Regions from separate parts of the Streptomyces sp. NBC_00028 genome, predicted to be linked through region 1. Evidence: riboswitches for the same ligand, from Rfam matches in the RefSeq annotation. Region 1 holds a riboswitch; the other holds the start of a gene.
The links. Region 1 has a riboswitch for cyclic di-AMP ahead of OG885_RS38280 (C40 family peptidase). Riboswitches for the same ligand answer to the same signal wherever they lie in the genome.

Region 1 (4,921 bases):
TACAGCCCGCCACGTACTGCCTGAGTTCACCGAGCGCACGAGCTTCGGCAGCAAGACGATGGACCCGTACTCGAAGCTGCTGGAGGAGCGGATCGTCTTCCTCGGCACGCAGATCGACGCCACCTCGGCCAACGACGTGATGGCGCAGCTCATGCACCTCGAGTACCAGAACCCCGACCGGGACATCTCGCTGTACATCAACTCCCCCGGCGGCTCCTTCAGTGCCATGTCGGCGATCTACGACACGATGCGGTACGTCTCCTGCGACGTGGAGACGATCTGCCTGGGACAGGCCGGGTCGTCCGCGGCCGTGCTGCTGGCGGCAGGGACCCCGGGCAAGCGGTCCGCGCTGCCGGGTGCGCGGATGGTGCTCCACCAGCCCTCCCTGTCCGAGCCGGTGGCGGGGCAGGCCAGCGATCTGGCCATCCAGGCCGAGGAGTTGGGGCGCGTCCGCGACCGGCTGGAGGAGATGCTCGTACGCCACACCGGGCGGACGCGGGAGCAAGTCACCGAGGACATCGAGCGGGACAAGATCCTCACCGCCCAAGAGGCCCTGGAATACGGCCTGGTGGACCGGATCGTCCCCGGCCGCCGGGCGTCGCGCCCCTCGTCCGACGCCCGGTGAGCGGGCGATGCTGCCGCCCGAACTGCCTCCACTGCCCGCGCTGACCCGCGCCGAGGGCGAGTTGATCGACCGTTATCTGGACGTGGTCGATCTGCTGGGCCGGATCAACCCCGCGCACCCCGGTGACACCTACCGCGGGCTGCGGGCCGCCCAGGCGTTGGTCGCCAAGGCGGCCGAGCTGCGCGACGCGCTGGCGACGATGCACCAGCGGGGCGAGGCCGAGCTGCACGCGGCGACCCTGACCCGGGCGCTGCGCGTCCTGGACGGTGAGCGACGCACGGCGCGGGTCATGGTGCCGCCGCACTCCGACAGTTGACGCACCGGCACCCGGTCCGGGCCGGGTGCCGCGACACGAGGCGTCCGGACCGGCCTTCAAACGGACCAAAAGACGTACCCCCATATGGCGTAGCCAGCAGTAGTTTTGCGGGCCCGTCAGGCTTGCGCAACGCGCGTAGCCCAGGGCCGGAATGAGGTGTTCCGTCGCTGGTCCGGGGCTCCTCGGACCCCTCGACGGTCGCTCGAACAGAGGAGTGTCCACCCGAACGGGTGAGTGGTGAGTAACAACACAAATCCCCGATTCCATTGGGTTTTTCGGCATTGGGTGCGTGAAGATCCCTGTCTGACGACAAGCCCCCGCCGCAGCGGCGGGGCGGTCCGGGCGGACGCCGAGTCCTGCCGCCGCCCGGATGACCGGTCGACAGGAGTGGATCGGCAGGAGTGGAGGACCCAGGCAAGACGGGTCGCCGGGAAGGTCGCTCTCTTCGGAGAGGCCGGTCCGAGCAGCCCTTGGGGTGAAGCCGCGACAAGCGGCCGGGCAACTTCGCCAGCCCGAATCCGACAGGTCATCCTTCACAGGCGGCTGACGAAGGGTTGCGCATGTCTGCGCTCAATCGTGTCCCGTCGCTGATGGCCCGAGCCGGTACGGCCTCGGCCCTCACCATCGCCGCAGTGGGCGGCTCCATCGTGGTCCCGGGCATCGCCTCCGACGCGGAGGCCGCGACACCGGCGACGAAGGCACTTCAGGTGGCTGCCTCAAAGAAGGGCTCGCCCTACAAGTGGGGCGCCACGGGACCGCACAGGTTCGACTGCTCAGGGCTCACGCTGTACTCGTACAAGAAGGCGGGCAAGAGCCTGCCGCGCACGGCGGCCCAGCAGTACAACAAGACCCGCCACATCTCTTCCGGCAGCCGCAAGGCCGGAGACCTCGTGTTCTTCCACTCGGGGTCGAACGTGTACCACGTCGGCATCTACGCCGGGAAGGGAAAGATCTGGCACTCCCCGAAGAGCGGGGAGGTCGTGAAGCTCGAGAAGATCTGGTCGAGCAGCGTCTGGTACGGCCGGGTCAAGTAGCCCCCCGCCGAGCGGACCGGTGACTCTCCCGTGGGGGTGACGGCCACCTGACCGGCCATCACCCCCGCGGGGCTCTCAGCCGAGGGCCACCAGCGGTTCCAGCAGCAGCACGACGCCCAGCACGCTCAGCGCGGCCCCGGTACCCCCCGCGACAAGCCGTGCGGCTCGCGGGCGCCGCAACCACCGGCCCAGCCGGTCCACCAGCAGCGCCACCGCTGGGAACCACACCAGGGCGAGCACGACCACGATCAGCGCCAGCAGCAGCGTCCGGGGCAGCGCGGGCTCGCCGGCCGGCACGAACTGCGGCAACAGGCTCAGGAAGGTGATGGGCGCCTTCGGGTTCAGGGCATTGGTGACGAACCCCTGCCGCACCGGCCGCACGCCGCCGCCCCCGGACTCCTCGACCGCACTGTACGGACGGCTCAGTGAGCGCAGCGTCCGTACGCCCAGGTAGAGCACATAGGCGCCGCCCAGCAGTTGGAGCGCACGGAACAGCGCCGGTACGGCCGCCAGGACCGCGGCGACCCCGGCCACCGCGAGCGCCGTGTGCAGCAGCAGCCCGCCCGCGACGCCGAGAGCACTCGCGACACCGGCCCGGCGGGAGACGAGGGCATTGCGTACGACGACGGTGAAGTCGGCGCCGGGCATGGCGACCATGCCGGCGGCGACCCCGGTGAAGGCGATGAGCTGTCCGTCCATGCCGTCCAGCGTGCCGTGCCGGAGCCTTCAGCAGGTATGTCGAATATTCTGGGTCTGCCTTAAGCATCCCTTTAGCCTGGGGGCCTGTATGTACGACCCGAACCGCCTCGCCGCCCTGGTCGCGGTCGCCGAGGCCGGCTCGATCACCCGGGCGGCCGAGCGCCTCGGGTACACCACCCCCGCGCTCTCCCAGCAACTGGCCAAGCTGGAGCGGGAGGCCGGCACGGCGCTTCTCGTACGGCATCATCGCGGCGCACGGCTCACGGGCGCCGGTGAGCTGCTCGCGGCGCGGGCGCGCCGGGTGCTGGACGAACTGGAGCAGGCCCGGCATGAACTGGCCCGGCTGACCGGGCTGTCCGGCGGCACGCTGCGGCTCGGCACCTTCCAGACCGCGGGTATCCATCTGCTGCCGTCCGTGCTGAGCGCGTTCCGCCGGGCGCATCCGGACGTGGAGCTGACGGTCGCCCACCTCGAACCGCCGGCCGGGGTGGAGGCGGTGGCCGCCGGTGACGTGGACCTGGCGCTGACGCATTCCTACGCACCCGCGGACCCGGTGCAGCTCCCCGCGTCCGTCAGGGCGGAGCCGGTCCTGGTGGAGGAACTGGTGCTGGTGACCGCCCCGGGGCATGTCCTCACGAGCGACAGCTCGCGGCTTCCTCTCGCCGCACTCGCCGGGCAGCCGCTGATCAGCATGGCCCCTGACCATCCCGCCCGGCGCGGCGTGGAGGCGCTCCTCGCCCGGGCCGGGGCCACGCCGTCCGTCCTGGTGGCGACGCCGGTGTACGCGCTGGTGTGCGCGCTGGTCAGTGCGGGGCTCGGGATCGCGGTGGTCCCGGAGATGGTGGCGCGGACGGCGGTCACTCCGGTGGGGACGCGGCCGCTGGGGACGGGAGAACTGCGCCGTACGATCTCGGTCGCCCACCGGGCCGACGGGCCGGCCCCCGCGGCGGACGCGTTCCGGGCACTGCTGCGCGGTGCCTTCGGCCGCGCGAGACAAGGTGGTGTCTAGGGTTCCTGCTGTCCCGCCGCCGATACCGGCTCGGCCGGTACCGTCCACGGGAGTTCGATGGAGACGGTCTTGCCGCCCTCGCGGGTCGGGCGGACTCTGAGCTTGCCGCCGTACTCCGCGGTGAGCCAACGGATGATCACCATGCCGCGGCCGTTGTCCTGTTGGACGGCGGCCGGCAGCCGCTTCGGGAAGCGGGGGTGGCTGTCGGTGACCCCGATGCGCAGATGTTCGTCACGGTCGAGGTGGAGGTCCACCGTGAAGGTGGGTGACTGCCCGAAAGTGTGCTGTACGGCGTTGGTGGCGAGTTCGGAGACGATCAGCCGGATCGTCTCCGCCGCTTCCGTGTCCGCCGGCAGACCCCATTCCGCCAGGGTGCTCAGGACATAGGCGCGGGCCGCGGAGACCGAGGCGGGATCGCTCGGCAGAGTGACGGATGCTTCCAGATGGTCTGCCATGGCGACGTCGTCCCTTTCCCACGGGACCGCAGTCCGACACGGAGCGGATGGTTCGAGTACGGTCCCGGACTGGTGCTTCTTCGCCAGACTGCCATTACCAGGCCGGTCACGGTGCCGATCCACCAAGATATGCATATATCTGTCGCTCGAAGCGGTGAACTCTCCGACGGAAGACCGTATTTGGGCGGCCCGGAAGGAGTAAGGAGTAGCCCATGCAGCACGGTCCCGCGGTACGCCGCCGGAAACTGGGCGCCGAACTGCGTGCGTTGCGCACCGGTGCGGGGCTCACCAGTGGTGAGGCGGCCCGGCTGGTGGGCTGGCACCAGTCCAAGGTGAGCCGGATCGAGACCGGCGCGAGCGGCGTGAAACCGGCCGATGTGCGGTTACTCCTGGACGCCTACGAGGTGCACGACAGCCAACTGCGGGAGTTGCTTCTCGTGTTGGCCGGCTCCGACGAGGCCGGGGCAGGACGCCATCACTGGTGGCACGCCTATCGCGGGGTGCTGCCGCCGACGTACCGGGACTTCATCAGCCTGGAGTCGCAGGCGAGCGCGATGCGTACGCTCGAGATCTCCGTCGTGCCGGGGCTGCTGCAGACGCCCGAGTACGCCCGTGCGGTCACCCGGGCCGCGGTCGGCGGACTCGACGACGAGCGGGACGAACGGCTCGACGCGCTGGTCGAGGTACGGCTGGCCCGGCAGGACGTGTTGCGGGCCGACCCCCCGCTGGAGCTGGCCGCGGTGCTCGACGAGGGAGTGCTGCGCCGGGAGGTCGGCGGCCCCG
Region 2 (4,921 bases), 6.9 Mb from region 1:
CTCGACCCGGCCCAGGAAGCGGGAGACGTCCGCCCCGTCCCGTACGGACTCCTGCCGCAGGGCGACCAGTCTCCCGTCCCGGGCGATCTCGGCGGAGCCCCGCCGCACGCTCCGTACGACGGTGTCGGACCCCTTCGCGCCGAACACGGCCGTGATCACACCGGTGGACACCTCGACGCGGCCCGCGGAGCGGGTGACCGTGACCTTCTGCTCCGGTGCGGCGGGGGTGCCCGCCGCGAGCTTGTAGGCGGAGGCCTTCGGCGCGCCGGGCGCGAGGGCGTGGGCCGTCCACTTCACCGAGCCGTCGGGCCAGTAGCCGGTGACCCAGCTCTGGACGGGGACATCGGCACCGGCGGCGGTCGTCAGCCGGAACGGCTGCTCCGGCCGGTACGCCCCGCGCGCCCACGGCACGCCCCAGGTGGTACCGGCGTGGACGTCGGGGGCCGAGCCCTCCAGCCAGCACAGTTCGGTGTCGTCGGCGTCCGCCGCGGCGGCGGTGCGGGACAGGGCCCAGGAGAACTGGGCCGCGGCGGCCGCGGCTGCGGCGCCCTTGATGACGGTGCGTCGGTCGACGCCGGGCACGGGGACCTCCGGGTGCGGGTGTGTATGCGGACGCGAAGGCGCGTAGAAAGCGCTTGCATCCCTCGGAGATCACTGTGGTCCCACCCTCCCCTCCCTGTCGACGGTTTGGACAGCCGCGCCACAAGACCGCAATGAAGCGATCATGAAACGGCAAGACCCAACACCGAAGGCCGGACCCGGGGATCGGGGTCCGGCCTTCGGTGGCATCGGGGGAGGGAGCGTCAGTCGACGCGGCACCCTCGCAAAAGAGCGTCAGCCGACGGCGACACCCTTCGAGCGGAGGTACGCGACCGGGTCCACGTCCGAGCCGTAGTCCGGCGTGGTGCGGATCTCGAAGTGGAGGTGCGGTCCGGTGACGTTGCCGGTGGCGCCGGAGAGGCCGATCTGCTGGCCCTCGGTGACGGTCTGTCCGGACGAGACCGAGAGCGCGGACAGGTGGGCGTACTGCGCGTAGTAGCCGTCGGCCAGCTTGATGACGACCTGGTTGCCGTACGCGCCGCCCCAGCCGGCGGAGACGACGGTGCCCGCGGCCACGGCCTTCAGCGAGGTGCCGGTCGGGACGACGAAGTCGGTGCCCGTGTGGTAGCCGCTGGACCACATGCTGCCCGCCGTGTGGTAGGCGGTGCCGACGGTGGCGCCGGCCACGGGAAGCGTGTAGCCGCCGGCGGTGCTGGTCGACTCACTGCTCTGGGTGGCGGTCGTCGTGTCCGAGGAGGACGAGGACTTCTCGGTGCTCGTGGACTTCTCGGTGCTCGCCGACTTCTCCGCGCTCGCCGACTTGTCCGCGCTCGCCGCCGCCTTCTTGCCGAGCGTGAGCTTCAGGCCCGGGTGGATGAGCGAGGGGTCGGATCCGACGGCCTCGCGGTTGTCCGAGTACAGCTTCTTCCAGCCGCCGGTGACGTTCTGCTCGTCGGCGATCTTCGAGAGGTAGTCGCCCGCCCGCACCGAATAGGTGCGCACGGTCGCGGTGTTCGCGGCGCCCTTCTTCTGCGCGGCCTTCTCGGTGGCCGCCTTCTCGGCGACCGGAAGGGACTGGGCGGCCTTTTCCGAAACCGACTGCGAGACGGACTGCGGGGTGGCCGCGTGGGCGCCGGCGGCGCCCATCAAAGGCAGGGCGAGTGCGGCGCCACCGGTACCGGCGACGGCGATCGAGCGGGTGAGGCGCTGGGCCTTCGGGCGACGGTGCTTACCCTTGGCGGGCATGGCGAATTCCTCTCCGGCGCCTACGAGGTGAGCTGTCGGGTGCGGACTGGAGATGCCCGGGCGCACCGAGGTGCGCCTTAACCCCAAGCCTGTTCCGGAAGACCGGTCCAGGCAGTTGTACCTGTGGGTCCCCCGCTCCTGCCGTTCACGGGTGAGTTGTGCGGATTCCGGGCGGCGGCAGGATTGGGCGTCCGTCCGGATTGGTGGCGAACGTAAGCGAGGAAGACGCAAAGGGACAAGTAAGGGGTTCCAGGACGATTGCATTCCTCTTGATCCGCTGTGAATTTCCCGGTCACCCTCCGTGCATCAGCACCGCTTCCGGGAAGGGAAATCCCCAGCATTCGAAGGCGCATTACGTGAACATGACGGGCGACACAGGGTCACCGATATGACGCTCCTCACGTGCCGTTCGCACAGCTTCCCTTATTCCAGAGCGAGTTGGAATGAAGGCCGCTCAAGCCACCAATTCGGACAGAAAGCTCAGATGCGACGCAGTCGGAGAACTGCCGCATCCAGATCGCCCCGCAATCCCACTCGCAGCCCGTGATGCTGCAATACAGCCCCTCTGAGAATTTCGCCCGTTTCGAGGCATTCATACGACGCCGTCGGGTCGAGGCCCCGCAGACGCAGCACCGGGACGGGTTCGCCGTAGTGCTGCGCCTGGAGCCAGGCGAGGACGACGGTCTCGTCCCCGAGGACGTACTGCACGGCGCTCAGTCCGCCCTGTGGAGCCCGCAGCCGGTACTGGTCGCCGCGCTGCACGAGCGGCCGGATGCCCTTGTAGAGCTCCACCCACTCTCGGGCCTCGGCGAGCTCCTCCTCCGTCCACTGCGTGAGGTCGCCGCCGACACCGAGCACACCGGCCATGGCGCTGACGAAGCGGAAGCGCAGCGAGCTGACCCGGCCGTTGAGCATGGCGTTCGGGCTGTCGGTGACCCAGGCCGCCATCGCGCGCGCGGGGTGGAGCTGGCTGAAGCCGTGCTGGATCGCGAGCCGGTCGAGGGGGTCGGTGTTGTCGGAGGTCCACACCTGGTCCGTGCGGCTCATCACACCGAGGTCGATCCGGCCGCCGCCGCCCGAGCAGGACTCGAAGGCGACGCCGGGGTGCGCGGCCCGCAGCCGGTCCAACAGGGCGTAGAAGGCGTGCACATGGTCGACCCAGAGCCGCTGCGGGTAGGACTCACCGGGCCAGCCCGCGTCCGTGAAGCAGCGGTTGAAGTCCCACTTCACATAGTCGATCGGGGCGCTGGACAGCAGGGCGTCGAGCTGTCCCCAGAGGTACTCCTGGACGTCCTCGCGCGCGAGGTTGAGGACGAGCTGGTTGCGCAGTTCCGTCCGCTTTCGTCCCGGCTGGAACTGCGCCCAGTCCGGGTGTGCCCGGTACAGGTCGCTGTCCGGGTTGACCATCTCGGGCTCGACCCAGATGCCGAACTGCATCCCGAGGGCGTGCACGGAGTCGGCGAGGGGCTTCAGGCCGCCCGGGAAGCGGTCGCGGTTGACCGTCCAGTCGCCGAGTCCTGCGCGGTCGCTGGTGCGGGCGCCGAACCAGCCGTCGTCGACCACGAAGAGCTCGACGCCGATGGCCGCGGCCCGCCGCGCGAGGGCTTCCTGCTGCTCCTCGGAGATGTCGAACTCGGTGGCCTCCCAGGAGTTGAACAGCACCGGCCGGTCCTGCTCCGCGTCCGGGATGACGTAGGCCCGCTGGTAGGCGTGCCACGCGCGACTGGCGCCGCCGAAGCCGCCCTCGCTCCACAGACCGGCGAAGACGGGCGTGGTGAACGACTCGCCCGCCGTCAGCCGCAGCAGCCCCGAGTCGTCGTGTCCGGCACCGCCGGTGATCTGCACGCGCGCGTCGGGGAGCTGGGCCACCGCGATCCGCCAGGAGCCGGACCAGCCGAGGGCGCAGCCGTAGACCTCGCCGCGCTCCTCGGTGGCGTCGGAGTCGAGGGCGACCCAGGGCAGGTGCTGGTGACCGGTGTGGCCGCGGCGGCTGCCGATGACCTTCTCACCGTAGGTGAGGGGGGAGCGTACGAGCCGGGACTCGGCGGCCCAGCGGCCGTGCAGTTGGGAGAGCCGCCAGTCCTCGCGGTCGGGCAGGGTCCAGGTGGCGGAGTCCGCGCGGAGCAGCTCCAGGGCGTCCGGCCCCTGGTTCTCCAGGGTCGTCCAGCGCTCCACCACGTCGCCGCGCATCCGGTAGTGCAGCGTGACGACGAGCCCGCCGTCGCGGAACCGCAGCCGCAGCTCATCGGCGTCGGCGTCGGTCTCGTACGTCTCGAAGCTCCACTCGGTGCCGCGGCGTTCGTCGGTGCGCACCGACAGCGCGGGCCGGACGAAGCGGGGGCCGCCCTCGACCGGGTACTCCTCGCGCCCGTCGAGCGGGGACTCGAAGGGCCAGTAGTCGGGCAGCGGACGGACCGCGAGGGCCTCGGCGTCGGCCAGCGTGATCGCCGGCCCCCAGTGCAGATGCAGCAGCTCGTCGGCCTCGGTGAGGTGGACGGCGTAGCTGCTGGCGGGCCCGGTCAGGAGCCAGGTGCGGCCGTTGGGGGCGATCTCCAGCATGGAACCTCACAGATGCGAACAGGGTCGAACAGTGGCACTCAAGTACCAACATCATCAAGGCCCGGGGGCCCTCGATGCAACGCCTGTGGACAACTCATTGCCCCAGGAACCCATGTCGTATCGTCGAAGCGTGCCCGTCGGCGAGCCGCGGCGACGGGGCCGACTGCGAGGAGCCCCCGTGACGCAGCAGATCCCGTCGACCGAGCCCGAGCTGACCGGAGTCCGCAACTTCCGTGACGTGGGCGGCCTGCCGACCGAGGACGGCCGACGGGTGCGGTTCGGGGTGCTGTTCCGCAGCGGCCATCTGGCGCACGCGACCGACGAGGACGCGGCGTTCCTGGACTCCCTGGGGCTGCACACGATCTTCGACTTCCGCAACGCGTCGGACCAGAAGCTGGAGGGCCCCGACGTCGAGCTGGCGGGGGTGCGCAATGTCAACCTGCCGCTGAGCGACCCGGCCGACGGCTCGGAGTTCTGGAAGATGGTCCGGGACGGCGAGATCGAGCAGCTGCGCGAGATCCTCGGCGACAACAAGGCGGCGAACCGGATGATCGCCTCGTACCGGAAGATCGTGAAG

Region 2: another riboswitch for cyclic di-AMP. It lies ahead of OG885_RS06920 (peptidoglycan DD-metalloendopeptidase family protein); the one in region 1 lies ahead of OG885_RS38280 (C40 family peptidase).

Annotation. Positions count from the first base shown of each region.
Region 1 covers NZ_CP108293.1:8,468,544-8,473,464, reverse strand. The annotation lists gene OG885_RS38290 (ATP-dependent Clp protease proteolytic subunit) at 1-625, shown strand, start outside; gene OG885_RS38285 (hypothetical protein) at 633-941, shown strand; cyclic di-AMP (ydaO/yuaA leader) riboswitch at 1,279-1,498, shown strand; gene OG885_RS38280 (C40 family peptidase) at 1,502-1,975, shown strand; gene OG885_RS38275 (LysE family translocator) at 2,051-2,674, opposite strand; gene OG885_RS38270 (LysR family transcriptional regulator) at 2,763-3,683, shown strand; gene OG885_RS38265 (ATP-binding protein) at 3,680-4,138, opposite strand; gene OG885_RS38260 (helix-turn-helix domain-containing protein) at 4,351-4,921, shown strand, end outside.
Region 2 covers NZ_CP108293.1:1,576,933-1,581,853, forward strand. The annotation lists gene OG885_RS06915 (Tat pathway signal sequence domain protein) at 1-582, opposite strand, end outside; gene OG885_RS06920 (peptidoglycan DD-metalloendopeptidase family protein) at 835-1,785, opposite strand; cyclic di-AMP (ydaO/yuaA leader) riboswitch at 1,790-1,969, opposite strand; gene OG885_RS06925 (alpha-galactosidase) at 2,266-4,344, opposite strand; gene OG885_RS06930 (tyrosine-protein phosphatase) at 4,523-4,921, shown strand, end outside.